2 regions of the Neisseria sp. HMSC078H04 genome follow, and region 1 is predicted to be linked to the other one. Evidence: predicted binding sites of a transcription regulator. Region 1 holds the regulator's gene; the other holds the start of a gene.
What was found. Region 1 encodes FNR, which switches genes on or off when oxygen is low (the NO sensors DNR and NnrR bind a similar motif). Its sites were predicted from a motif close to TTGATNNNNATCAA; they were not measured.
Positions count from the first base shown of each region.

Region 2: the regulator FNR is predicted to act here: its motif matches at 5,294-5,307, upstream of gnd (decarboxylating NADP(+)-dependent phosphogluconate dehydrogenase).

Region 1 covers NZ_KV835822.1:71,714-78,882, reverse strand. Annotated here, with positions in the region: gene HMPREF2560_RS00575 (methylated-DNA--[protein]-cysteine S-methyltransferase) at 1-333, shown strand, start outside; gene argF (ornithine carbamoyltransferase) at 478-1,473, shown strand; gene HMPREF2560_RS00565 (TraB/GumN family protein) at 1,575-2,561, opposite strand; gene HMPREF2560_RS00560 (DUF1289 domain-containing protein) at 2,600-2,845, opposite strand; gene HMPREF2560_RS00550 (hypothetical protein) at 3,461-3,793, opposite strand; gene hemN (oxygen-independent coproporphyrinogen III oxidase) at 3,925-5,346, opposite strand; gene fnr (fumarate/nitrate reduction transcriptional regulator Fnr) at 5,509-6,243, shown strand; gene HMPREF2560_RS00535 (CysB family HTH-type transcriptional regulator) at 6,330-7,169, opposite strand, start outside.
Region 2 covers NZ_KV835825.1:40,698-47,866, forward strand. Annotated here, with positions in the region: gene dinG (ATP-dependent DNA helicase DinG) at 1-910, opposite strand, end outside; gene HMPREF2560_RS02145 (DUF2061 domain-containing protein) at 1,075-1,293, opposite strand; gene HMPREF2560_RS02150 (SMI1/KNR4 family protein) at 1,328-1,912, opposite strand; gene HMPREF2560_RS02155 (hypothetical protein) at 2,038-2,256, opposite strand; gene HMPREF2560_RS02160 (D-2-hydroxyacid dehydrogenase) at 2,455-3,405, shown strand; gene gnd (decarboxylating NADP(+)-dependent phosphogluconate dehydrogenase) at 3,601-5,049, opposite strand; gene ggt (gamma-glutamyltransferase) at 5,531-7,169, shown strand, end outside.

The DNA of each region.
Region 1 (7,169 bases):
GAATTGGATTTATACTTTCAAGGCCGTCTGAAAGTTTTTGCGACGCCTTTGGAAACGATAGGTACAGCCTTTCAGCAGCAGGTGTGGAATGCGCTGCTGACTATTCCTTACGGCAAAACGCGCAGCTACAAGGAGCAGGCGCAACAGTTGGGTAATCCTAAAGCCATTCGCGCCGTTGCCGCTGCAAACGGGCAGAACAAGGTGTCTATCCTGATTCCCTGCCACCGCGTTATCGGCAGCGACGGCAAGCTGACCGGCTACGCAGGCGGTTTGAACCGCAAACAATCGTTGCTTGCCTTGGAGCGAGGCGAGGTTCAGACGGCCTTGTTTTGAGTTTTGATAGAGCATAAGGGGTCGCACTATGGGCAGGCTTCGCACACTGAAAAATTGAGCAGCAGAAGGTCGGTGGAAGCACGACGAAATCTGCATGGAGAAAAATGTTGGGCAACGCCCACGCTAGAAAAAGAGAAATAAGACATGAGCCTGAAAAACCGCCATTTTTTAAAACTTTTGGATTTTACGCCGGAAGAAATCACTACCTATCTTGACCTTGCCGCCGAATTGAAAGCTGCTAAAAAAGCAGGGCGCGAGGTGCAGCGGATGCAGGGAAAAAACATTGCCCTGATTTTTGAGAAAACATCAACCCGCACCCGTTGCGCGTTTGAAGTGGCCGCGCGCGATCAAGGGGCAGGGGTAACTTATCTGGAGCCTTCTGCCAGCCAAATCGGGCATAAGGAAAGCATTAAGGATACGGCGCGTGTTTTAGGGCGGATGTTTGACGGTATCGAATATCGCGGTTTTGGACAGGATGTGGTGGAAGAGCTGGCCAAGTATGCAGGCGTGCCTGTGTTCAATGGTTTGACCAACGAGTTCCACCCGACTCAAATGCTTGCTGATGCGCTGACGATGCACGAGCATAGCGATAAGCCTTTGAACCAAATTGCGTTTGCCTATGTCGGCGATGCGCGTTACAACATGGCTAATTCGTTGCTGGTGTTGGCTGCGAAACTGGGCATGGATGTGCGTATCGGTGCGCCGAAAAGCCTGTGGCCGTCTGAAAACATTATCGAGACGGTGCAGGCTGTTGCCAAAGAGACAGGCGGACGGATTCTGTTGACGGAGAATGTGCAGGAAGCCGTAAAAGGCGTGGATTTTATCCATACCGATGTGTGGGTCAGCATGGGTGAGCCTAAAGAGGCTTGGCAAGAACGCATTGATTTGTTGAAAGATTATCGCGTGACGGCTGAGCTGATGGCGGCATCGGAAAATCCGCAAGTTAAATTTATGCATTGCCTGCCTGCTTTCCATAATCGCGAAACCAAAGTCGGCGAATGGATTTATGAGACATTCGGTCTGAATGGGGTTGAAGTAACGGAAGAAGTCTTTGAAAGCGAAGCCAGCATTGTATTTGATCAGGCTGAAAACCGGATGCACACGATTAAAGCGGTGATGGTAGCGGCATTGGGCGATTGATTGTTACGCTCAACATTGCTTACTGCTTGATTTAATAGAGATTGAATAAAGGCTGTCTGAAAGAAAGACTTTCAGACGGCCTTGTCGTTTGCTGATAAGGTTTATTGCCAAATTAAAACCTTAGGTTCCGGGGTAACTTGATAGCCTTCTTGACGCAATAGTTCGATTAAGCCTTTTTCGCTGGGTAAATGGGCAATACCGACAGCAAAGAGGGTGCTTTGTTTGGCGGATTGCTTGCGGATTTCAGGCAGCCATGCCAAGTTGCGCCGAATCAGGAGGTCGTTTTTTAGCCAATCGGACATGGCTTTGGCGTATTTGGTATCAACAAGTTTGAGGGTGCGTTGTTCGGTTTCTTCCAAAAGTGAAATGAGTTCTTCAAAGCGGCCGTCTGAATAGGCTTGATGGAGTTTTTTGATATCTTCGGTTTCTTCTTTATAGGTTTTAATACTGGCTTTCAGAAAGTTGAGCATGGTTTCTTCAGGCTGAGCTTTGAAGATTGCGGTAACATCGTCCAAACTTTCTAATGAACCACGCGGCTTATTGATGTCGGCGGCCGCGTTGGTCAGTAACATATCTGCACCGGTTTCTGAGCTATACCCTTTGGGAAATGTACTGCCGGCAAAAATGAATGCCGCCCACGGATGGAGTTTGTCGGCAATTTGGGTGATGGGTCGGCTTTCTTCATTTTGCGAATAGATTTCTTGTAAAAGACGGAAATCTGCTTTGCCGAGCTTGCGGCTGAGCGGTTCGGTACTCATGACTTCCTTGAAGTATTTTTGATACATTTTTGCCGTTTCCGGGCTGCTGTCCGGCAGTGGATCGACTTCTGTGGTCAGTTGGTCGGTGGATTGCAACAGTTTGAGGGCATCGGAAGACAAGGTTTGATTGGTTCGTCCCATGTGGATGGTGCCGAGCAGATAGGAATCGGGTTGGCCTTCTTTGCTGATTTTCCAAACATTGCTGGTCAGTTTAGGCTGCTGCCAGTTAAGTTCGGCAGGTTTGTTGTCGGTTGAAGTTGAGGCGGGTTTGCAGGCGCCCAGGGCGAGGGCAGTCAATGGTACAAGCAGGCAGGCAAGCAGTTTTTTCATGTTTTTCCTTATTGTGGTGTGCGGTAGGCAAGGGCAATTTAGAAATCGAGTAGGTTTTGAACCGGATGTTCGCCCGTTTCGGGTTTTTCTAGTTTGCGGTTGCGGATTTTGGCTTTCCTGAGGGATAGAAGGTGCATGACTTGATGCTTTTGGCTGTCGGTCATCTGGAGCCAGTACAAGCGCTCTTCCCGGCTGCGCAGGCAGCCTTTGCAATAACCTTTGGCATTGGCTTCACAAACGCCGATGCAGGGGCTGGGAATGGGGAAAAAATCAGGTTGTTCCATATTTTAAAAGCGTTTGAGATCTGAGACCGGATAAACCAAAATTGCAGACTGCATTTGTATTTGTCTAAACACGATCGGTGTATCCAGCAGGGTTCCTATCAATGTCCAATTGAGTTGATCATTTCAATAAATTTATATCTGCCACCCTAGGCATAAAAAACCTAAGAGAAACCATAAATATATCGCAGAGGAAGTCAGTATCTTCCCTATTTTCAGATTTCTCCAATAAAACCCAAGTAAGAACATTATGAAAATTAAAGGAATTCCAATATAAATATAATATTTAAGCGATCCTAATTCACTGAACACGTTTATAACAGAATAGAGACCGATAAATCCACCTGACCAAAAAACAATTATTGCCGGCCCTAAAAAAATAGCCGTTATTAAATGAGGGAGCAGTATGATTTTTATCCATTCTTTATATTTGTTGTTCATTTTAATCCCAATTACTTCAATGGTATCGTATCGATTCAAATGGGGGAGCAAAGTGTACAGTAACGTCACCAAGAATAATTACGGTATGTTTGGCAGAATCATGTTTTAATACATATTTGGAGTTCCGCTATATTTTGATTTTCAGACGATCTATGTTTAGTCCCAACTATCTGTATTTTATGACTTAATTAGTTTGCGCAAAGACTGATTGTTGTATTTGATATCGGCAATCAGCTGGTCATATTGGTGCATTCTACGGAGCGAGCGGGTAATCAGATAGACCGAGAAAATAATCAAGCTGATGTTCATCAGACTGACCAGTACGAGCAAAGGCCAAACATCAACGGCCTCGTACCATTTCGATGTCGCAATCAGCGCACTGAAAATAGACAAAGGGAGTGCGAAAACGGCAATGCCCGTACGCATGATAGCAAGTGCCGTGCGTTTTTCAGCAAGGAGAAGCTGTACTTGATTGATGCTGAGGATATCGTTTTGCTGTTCGGTAACCATAGGATACGCGCCTATACAAATTAACTTTGAATTCTGATAAAGCGGAAAATATGGTTTTATGTTACCCGAAAGTATTGAAAATAAAAACAAAGGTCGTCTGAAAATTTTCAGACGACCTTTTCCATTTCTGTTTATACGGTTTGCGAGTATTTGGCTTTGGTTTCTTTATGGCGCAAATGGTAGTCGAACACCATGGCGATGTTGCGGATCAGGAAACGGCCCTTCGGCGTAACGGTCAGGCCGTGCGGTTTGAGGCGGACCAGACCGAGGGTTTCCAGTTGTTTCATATCTTCCAGTTCCGCTACAAAATAGCGGCTAAACGGAATGCCGAACACGCTTTCGTAAATTTGATAATCAAGCGAGAAGCGGCACATCAAATCCTGAATGATGTTGCGGCGCAGAATGTCGTCTTGATTAAGCTGGTAGCCGCGCATAATCGGTAGATGTCCGGCATCGAGTGCGGCGTAATAGGCATCGATGTCGCGCTCGTTTTGGGAGTAGGTGCTGCCGATTTTGCCGATAGAGGAGACGCCGATCGCCACCAAGTCGCAGTCGGCATAGGTCGAGTAGCCTTGGAAGTTGCGTTGCAGGAAGCCTTCTTTGAGGGCGATGGAGAGTTCATCATCAGGTTTGGCAAAGTGGTCCATACCGATGAAAACGTAGCCGCGCTCGGTCAGGGTTTGAACGCAATATTGCAGCATATCGAGTTTTTCTTCGCTGCCGGGGACGATATTGGTGTCGATACGGCGTTGCGGTTTGAAGATATGCGGCAGGTGGGCGTAGTGGTAGAGGGCGAGGCGGTCGGGGTCGAGGGACAAGACCGTGTCGATGGTGGTTTTGATGCTTTCGGTGTTTTGGTGCGGCAGGCCGTAAATCAAATCGACGCTGACCGATTTAAATCCGGCTTCACGCGCGGCATCAATCACTTCTTTGGTTTCTTCGTAGCTTTGGATGCGGTTGACGGCTTCCTGTACTTTAGGGTCAAAGTCTTGAATACCGACACTCATGCGGTTGAAACCGAGTTTGCCCAGTTTGAGGACGGTTTCGCGGCTGACTTTGCGCGGGTCGATTTCGATGGAGTATTCGCCGTTGGGGATGAGCTGGAAGTATTTTCGGATCATTTCGAAGACGCGTTCGAGTTGGTCGTCGCTTAGGAATGTCGGCGTGCCGCCGCCGAAGTGGAGTTGCGCAAGCTGGTGTCGTCCGCCTAAATGCGGTGCCAGCAACTCCATTTCTTTTTCCAGATATTGGATATAGGCATCGGCACGGCTTTTGTCTTTGGTAATAATTTTGTTGCAGCCGCAGTAGTAGCAGATGGTATTGCAGAAGGGAATGTGGATGTAGAGTGAAAGGGGTTTGTTGAGCGCGCCCATGTTACGCAGGTTTAAAGCTTGGATATATTCGGCTTCTTTAAAGCCTTCATGGAAGCGGTCGGCGGTCGGATAGGATGTATAACGTGGGCCGCTTGATGGCAAACTGGCAATCAATTCGCGGTCGAATTCCGGTAATTCATTGTTTGTGTTGGTGTTATTTGAGATAGGGATAATTTTCATGGTAGGGGCTTGTAGTATAAAGTAGGGAAATTAGGGAAAATTTTAGTCAAAATTTCGATAGTTTGGTAGAATGCCTGATAATGATATGTCGACTTTGACTTGGGTCAATAGTTATTCGGCTTCATCAGGGATTTATAGAACTATGCAGATTAAGGGTGCGTTATGGCCACACACAATGCAACACATCAAATGAAAACCTTGTGTTCCACATGTTCTTTACGCGAGCTGTGTTTGCCTGTCGGACTGATGCCTAACGAATTTTCACAATTAGATGCGGTTATTCGTCAAAGCCGCCGTCTGAAAAAAGGTGAATACCTGTTCCGTGCCGGCGAGCCGTTTACCTCTTTGTTTGCCATCCGTGCGGGCTTCTTTAAGACAACAGTCGCCAGCCAAGATGGACGAGATCAGGTAACCGGCTTTTTTATGTCGGGCGAGCTGATCGGTATGGATGGGATTTGTTCCCATATTCACAGCTGTGATGCTGTGGCTTTGGAAGACAGCGAGGTATGCGAGCTTCCGTTTACACATATTGAAGAACTCGGTCAGGATATTCCCAGCCTTCGTTCTCACTTTTTCCGCTTGATGAGCCGCGAAATTGTCCGAGATCAGGGTGTTATGCTGCTTTTGGGCAATATGCGCGCTGAAGAGCGATTGGCAGCATTCTTGCTCAACCTGTCTCAGCGTCTCTATTCCCGAGGTTTTGCCGCCAACGATTTTATCCTGCGGATGTCGCGTGAGGAAATCGGCAGCTATTTGGGGCTGAAACTGGAAACGGTCAGCCGTACCTTATCCAAATTCCATCATGAAGGCTTGATTTCGGTTGAGCACAAGCACATCAAAATCTTAGATGCGACAACCTTGAAGAAAATGGTTTCCGGTTGTTCGCACGCTATCTGAATCTTAGGCCGTCTGAAATATTTCAGACGGCCTTTTTAACAAGAATTAAAGAATAATTGTTAAGTTACGAAAGTGATAGTCAGATTTTAAATTGAAAAATCTTCAACAACCGGCGTGTACAGAATGCGATCGACTACTTCTCTGGTCAGTTTCGGTGCAAACATCTGGATAAAGTCATACGCGTAACCGCGCAGGTAAGTATCCGAGCGTAAGGCTATCCAAGTGGGCGACGGCTCAAATAAGTGTGCCGCATCAATTAGTTGTAAATCTTGATCAACCGCGGGATCGTACGCCATTTTGGCCATCAAACCAACGCCCAAGCCTAAGCGTACATACGTTTTCAATACATCCGTATCGGCAGCCGATAAGGCAACATCAGGTTGCTCGATATGCGCTTTATTAAATGTACGCGCGATACTGCTGCCGGAATTAAAAGCAAATTCGTAAGTAACCAGCGGAAAAGAAGCCAAGTCTTCAAGGCTTAAAGGATTGCGGCAGTCCAAAAGAGGATGATCGTGCGGAACAATCACGGCATGGTTCCATTCATAGCAGGGTAGTTTGCCCAACTCGGGGTGATCGTCAATGCGTTCGGTAATAATTGCCAAATCTGCTTCTCCGCTGCTGACCATTTGGGCAATGGCAGAAGGGCTGCCTTGTTTGATGGTCAAATTGACTTTAGGGTAGTTTTTGACAAATTCCGCAACGATTTTGGGCAAAGCATAACGCGCCTGAGTATGCGTTGTCGCGATGGTCAGCGAGCCGCTGTCATGATCGGTAAACTCGCTGCCGATATTTTTAATGTTTTGTACATCGCGCAAAATTCGTTCCGAAATTTCTAACACGGCTTTGCCAGGTTGCGAAACGGAAACCACACGCTTGCCGCTGCGGATAAAAATTTGGATACCCAATTCTTCTTCAAGCAGGCG
Region 2 (7,169 bases), on a different contig from region 1:
GCGCGGCAATTTTGCCGGTAAGCTGCGGCAGTTTTTCCAGCGTCCAAACGGCAATATTCCATGAATGTTCGGCGGCAAAACGGCTGAGGGCTTTTTTGGGCAGGTGGTGCGCTTCGTCTATGCAATAAAAACTGTTTTCGGGCGCAGGCAGAATCACACCGCCGCCCATGCTGATGTCGGCAAGCAGAAGATCGTGGTTGGCAACGACGACATCGACGGTTTCCAAAACATCGCGTGCCAGGTAAAACGGGCATTCCGGACGGTTGGGACAGGCGGATTTCAGGCAGCCGTGGCGGTCGTTGGTCACTTTGAGCCAAATCGCGTCATCGATTTTTTCCGGCCAAGTGTCGCGGTCGCCATTAAAGCGGCGGGCGGAAAATTCATCGGCAATGTTACGCAGCAGGTTCAATTCTTCCGGCTTGGGTTTGCTGTCCCACAACACTTCCGGCGCTTCAAAACCAAGCAGGTTTTGCTGGGCATTGTTTTGCGTCAGTTGATAGAGTTTGTAGGGGCAAAGATAACGACCGCGTCCCTTGGCAAGCGCAAAGGTCAGCTCCAAACCGCTTTTTTCGACCAGAAACGGCAAATCTCGGTCAACCAACTGCTCCTGCAAGGCCACTGTCGCACTGCTGACGATCAACCGTTTGCCGCGTGTTTGCGCCATGATTCCACCGGCCAAAAGGTAGGCCAACGATTTACCCACACCGGTTGGCCCTTCGATCACGGCAATGCTCTCGCCCTCGCGTTTGGGCGCTTCTTCGCCTTCTTCACGCGTCAACGTCCGCGAAAAAGCGTTGGCAATCGCCGCAATCATTTCCCGCTGCGAAGCGCGCGGACGGAAACCGGGCAGGTTTTTGCCGATGTTTTGGTAATGGTCGCGGATGGCGTTTTTTTCTAAATCGGTGAGCATTGAGGCCGTCTGAATGGGTTTGCAAGAATAGCGTATTTTAGCATTTTTACCTTCATGAAGCCTTCGTAAAGTCTTACTCTATTTTAGGGTTTGGCATTTTGATGGCGATGGCCGAACCGAAAAACCATAATCGGTTTTGATCAAGCAAAAGGCCATCTGAAACTTTAGCCGCACTGATGCAGAGGCACCCACAATTTTTGCTTTTCGGATTTGTTTTTCTCGTAGCGGTTCCACGCTTTTTCATGAAAATAAAAGACGACGGTATTGACGATGGGTTCGACCAAAGCCACCGCACTGGAAACACCGATACTGCCGGTCAGAATATAGGCGACACTAAATGCGACGCTGAAATGCAAAATAGCAAATGTAATGGTTTTAATCATTAGGTTTTGTGCGGGCTACGGCTTGTTTCAATTATTAAACTGGAATCATTCTGCTAAAGCAATCATATAGATTTTTACCAATTAAATAGATATTTTGGAATTTTACTTCTTCAGGCATTTGTACACCAAATTCATCAAAATAATCTTCTTCATCCCATTCATTTTCATGATCCCAATAGAAAATTTGCCCAATTCTTTCTCCTTGAGTACATAGACAAATCAAATCACCAAATTCATTACTTGATATTGGTAGAAAATTATCTGGTATTCTATTTTTGTATTTTTCAAGCCTTTCACTAATTTGGGAGTTTTTTTGGTAGTTTATATTTTCACCATAAAAAAAACCTAAATCACCACCACTCCATTCGATATTACCACCTACAGGAATATCGTCATCAGGATAACAATATTCAGGCAAATCACTATATGGGGTTAACTTAAATTCTTTTATAAATCCTGTCTCTCCACCAAATAATTCAAGATAATCCAAATAATCTGAAAATTCTTCTTTAGTAATATCTAAAAATTTGGACATTAATTTTCTAGATGTAGGAATCAGTGGTTCAAATGTAAACCTTTGAACTCCACCCATTTTCTCAACTAAACTCTTAATTTTCATTTTCATTACTCCTTTCAGTTATAATTTGTCAAATAATCAACATTTCTCCTTAGGTTGTTTATTACGCATAGTACATGTATGTATTCCACATATACGTTACATTAAAACTGAAAATTTCATGTAGACTAAGAATTGCTTAAATCAGGGAGGATAATAGGTTTGTAACTAAGTACTTTATCAGCTATTTCCTCGGAGCTCATGTTTGTCCAATATATATAATCTGATATATTTGGATCTGTGACCAAATTTTCTAATTTTTCAAGAAATACATCTTCATCCTCTTCTGAACCTTCAAAATTTCTTAACTGATCAATCAATTTGATTAAATATAATCTATCTAACATAATGCTATCCTCTTCCAAAATGGTATTTCGGGTCTAGTATCTCTTTATGGAATTTTGGTGTAACAATCAGCTTATTTTCCTGATACATTGATGTTTTAATCACTATATAATAATTATTATCAACTAACGCGTATATTTTAAATCCTTTATCCTTATTTAGATTTTATAAATCGATATTTTATTTTTGATAGGAATTTTATGAATTCGCTCCAAATTGTCGTCCTCGACCGCGATACCCTCGTCAACCGTCCGTTTGAATTTGATTTTCCACACACATTAAGCAGCTACGGCACAACCGAAGCGCACGAAACGCTGGCGCGTATCCGCGGCGCGGACATTGTGATTACCAACAAAGTCGTGATTTCCGCCGAAGCATTTGCCGAAAATCCACAACTCAAGCTGGTTGCCGTTACCGCGACAGGCGTCAACAATGTGGATGTTGAGGCCGCCAAACAAAACGGCACGGCCGTGTGCAATATCCGCGCTTACGGTAATGAATCCGTGGCGGAACACGCGTTTATGATGATGATTACCCTGATGCGCAACCTGCCTGCCTATCAGCGCGACGTTGCGGCAGGCTTGTGGGAAAACTCGCCGTTTTTCTGCCACCTCGGCGCACCGATGCGTGATTTAAACGGCAAAACGCTGGCGATTTTCGGTCGCGGCAATATCGGTAAAACGCTGGCAACTTATGCACAGGCTTTCAAAATGAATGTCGTGTTCGCCGAACATAAAAATGCCCAAAGCGTCCGCGACGGCTATGTTTCCTTTGACGAAGCCATCCGCTCCGCCGATGTCGTGTCGCTTAATTGCCCGCTCACGCCGCAAACGGCCAACATGATAGGCGAAGCCGAATTGCAGCAAATGAAACCCGGCGCCATCCTCATCAACTGCGGGCGCGGCGGCCTGGTTGATGAAGCCGCTTTGGTTGCGGCGTTGAAATACGGCCAAATCGGCGGGGCAGGTTTTGACGTGTTGACACAAGAGCCGCCGCGCGACGGCAACCCTCTGCTGAAAGCCCGACTGCCCAACCTCATCGTTACGCCACACATTGCATGGGCAAGCCAAGAGGCCGCCAACCGTCTGTTTGACATTCTTTTGGACAACATCAACCGCTTCGTGGCCGGCAATCCGCAAAATCTGGTTTAATCTATGGAAAACCTGTTGATAAGGTTGTGAACAATTTTAAAGGCCGTCTGAAATATTCAGACGGCCTTTATTAATCTTTATTTATTTCATAAAGTTATCTATCAATTAGGTTAAATCGTTTCATTCTTCATTGTGGATAACCCTATAAAAAGGCCGTCTGAAATACTCAGACGGCCTTTTGTTTGCCTAGATAAATTAAATATCGTATGTGGTTGAAGCGGTATCGCCGCCCTTGCCTGTCCAGTTGGTATGGAAGAACTCGCCGCGCGGTTTGTCGGTACGCTCGTAAGTGTGCGCGCCGAAGTAGTCGCGTTGCGCTTGCAGCAGGTTGGCTGGCAGACGCTCGGAAGTGTAGCCGTCAAGGAAGGTAATGGCGGAAGCCATACAAGGCATCGGAATACCGCACTCGATCGCTTTGGCCACCACTTTACGCCATGCAGGCAGACAGGTTTCCAATACGCCTTTGAAATAAGGATCGGAACCCAAGAAGACCAAATCAGGATTGGCTTCGTATGCGTCGCGGATGTTGCCCAAGAACGCGCTGCGGATGATGCAGCCTTCACGCCACAAGAGGGCGGTGTTGCCGTAATTCAATGCCCAATCGTTGTTTTCGCTGGCTTCGCGGATCAGCATAAAGCCTTGTGCATAAGAAATGATTTTGGATGCCAACAGGGCTTGGCGCAAAGCATCCACCCATGCGGCTTTGTCGCCTTCAATCGGGGTAATGGTTTTGCCAAACAGGCTGTTTGCTTGGGCGCGTTGGTCTTTAAACGCAGAAACGCAACGTGCAAATACGGCTTCGGAAATCAAGGTCAACGGGATACCCAAATCGAGGGCATTGATGCCGGTCCATTTGCCTGTACCTTTTTGACCTGCAGTATCGAGGATTTTTTCGACCAAAGGTTCGCCGTTTTCATCTCTGTAACCCAAAATCGCGGCGGTAATTTCGACCAAATAAGAATCCAGTTCGGTTTTGTTCCACTCATTGAAGATTTGGTGCATTTCGTCATAAGACAGGCCCAAACCGTCTTTCATGAATTGGTACGCTTCGCAAATCAACTGCATATCGCCGTATTCGATGCCGTTGTGCACCATTTTGACAAAGTGGCCCGCACCATCGCGACCGACCCAGTCGCAGCAAGGCTCGCCTTGAGGCGTTTTGGCGGAGATGGCTTGGAAAATCGGTTTGACGGCAGGCCATGCGGCTTCATCGCCGCCGGGCATGATGGACGGGCCGTGACGCGCGCCTTCTTCGCCACCGGATACGCCCGCGCCGATAAAGCGGATGCCTTTCGCGGCCAGCTCGTGTGTACGGCGGGTGGAATCAGGATAGTTGGTATTACCGCCGTCAATAATGATGTCTCCTTCGTCCAAAAGCGGAACGAGTTGTTCGATAAAATCGTCAACAACAGAGCCAGCGCGAACCATCATCATGATTTTGCGTGGTTTTTCTAATTTATCAACCAGATCTTGCAGTGAATATGCGCCGATAATATTGGTATTTTTGGCTGCGCCGTTTAAAAAATCATCTACTTTGCTAGTCGTCCGGTTGTATGCGACAACTTTAAAGCCGTTGTCGTTCATGTTGAGAATCAGGTTTTGCCCCATTACGGCAAGGCCGATAACGCCAATGTCGCCTTTCATTTGGTGAAACTCCATTATTGATTAAATTTATCAAGCGTAACTCTAGCTGATTTACAACTTTTTAACAATCCTTAACTTTTTAATTTTTTGAAAAGATGCCTTTACGTTTCAGACGGCCTTTGCCTTTGGGAAAACAAACTATAAATTAGATTTTAAATAATAAATAGAAGATGATATTGAGTGCTGCCACAGCTTGTTGATAACTTTTATTACAACAAATTTTCAAATACTTAGCTGATATTTTTTGATGAGGATAAAGTAAGGTTGGCCTTGTTTGCAGATGTGGATAAAATTTTCCTGCTGCTCCATTCTGTGGGTAACTTTTTGCCTGTGCACAATCTTAGCTTGTTTTATACTTCTCCGATTGGAACTGATTGACTAGAGAAATAGTCAAATGGTTTTTTATTTCAAGCTATTTTCATATTTCCTTTTATTTAAGCTGGGAAAAGGCCGTCTGAAAATATTTCAATAAGGTGTGCATATGAAGTTTTCCTTTAGTATTAATTTGTTATCCGTTTTGATTTTGGCCGCTTGTGCGCAACAGCCGGTTCAAAAGCCTCAAGTTGCCCTGCCCTCCGTATCTGTGGACAATCATGCGCCGGAGCAAGGAACAGGGCTCACGGAGCAGAAATTAATCCGCGCCAAGCATTATATGGCGGCGTCTGCCAATCCGCTGGCAACTGAAGCTGGTTATGAAATTTTGAAGCGCGGCGGCAGTGCGATAGATGCGATGATTGCCATGCAGACAACTTTGGGACTGGTTGAGCCGCAATCTTCCGGATTGGGCGGCGGTGCGTTTTTGGTGTATTGGGACAATAAGGCGAAAAAGCTGACGACGTTTGATGCCCGAGAAACAGCGCCGAAAGCGGCAACACCGGAACTTTTCTTGGACGAAAACGGCAAACCGATGGGCTTTATGAAAGCGGTAGTCGGCGGCCGTTCGGTCGGTGTGCCGGGGATTCCAAAGCTGCTCGAAGATGTCCACAAGCGTTACGGCAAATTGCCCTGGGCAAGTTTGTTTGAGAAACCGATTACTTTGGCGGAACAAGGTTTTGCCGTTTCTCCGCGTATGGCGAAATCCATCGAACAAAATTTGGAACCCTTGCAACGTTATCCGCAAACCGCCGCTTACTTCCTGCCTGACGGCAAACCTTTGGCTGCGGGAACGGTTTTGAAAAACCCTGAATTTGCGCGTTCCGTACGCCTGTTGGCGGAAAAAGGCAGTGCGCCGTTTTATCAGGGAATGCAGGCGCAGAATATTGTTCGTGCCGTTACCGGTGCTGTGGATAATCCTGGCAAAATCAGCATGGCGGATTTGAAAAACTATCAAGTTATCGAGCGTAAGCCGGTTTGTGCGCCGTATCGTGAATATGAAGTTTGCGGCATGGGCGCGCCAAGTTCCGGCGCAATCGCTTTGGGGCAGATTTTGGGCGTATTGCAGAATCAGGATATGAAAACGTTGGGCGCGGAAAATATCCACAGTTGGCGCTGGATAGGCGATGCGTCGCGGATTGCTTTTGCCGACCGTGATTATTATGTCGGCGATCCTGCGTTTGTGAATGTTCCGACCCGTGCCATGATTTCTCAGGCTTATTTGAAACCGCGTGCCGAAGAAATCCGCCAATCCGACAAGGCATTGGAAACTGTTCAGGCAGGCAAGTTCGGCAAGGAATACGCGCAAGGCATGGCGGTCGAGCTGCCGTCCACCAGCCATTTGGTGGTTGTGGATAAAGACGGTAACGTTGTATCGATGACGACTTCGATTGAAAACGCGTTCGGTTCGGGGCTGATGGCAAACGGTTATCTGCTCAACAACGAATTAACCGATTTTGCCTTCAATCCTGTCGGCGCGGACGGTAAAACGGTGGCCAACAGCGTGGCAGGCGGCAAACGTCCGCGTTCTTCGATGGCGCCGACTATTGTGATGAAAGACGGTAAGCCTTATATGGCGGTCGGTTCGCCGGGTGGCAGCCGTATTATCGGTTTCGTTGCCAAAACGTTGGTGGCGCATATCGACTGGGGTATGGACATTCAGACGGCAATTTCATTGCCGAATATGCTCAATCGCGGCAGCCAGTATGAAATCGAGGATAAAACTGCAGCAGTGGACAAAGCAGCTG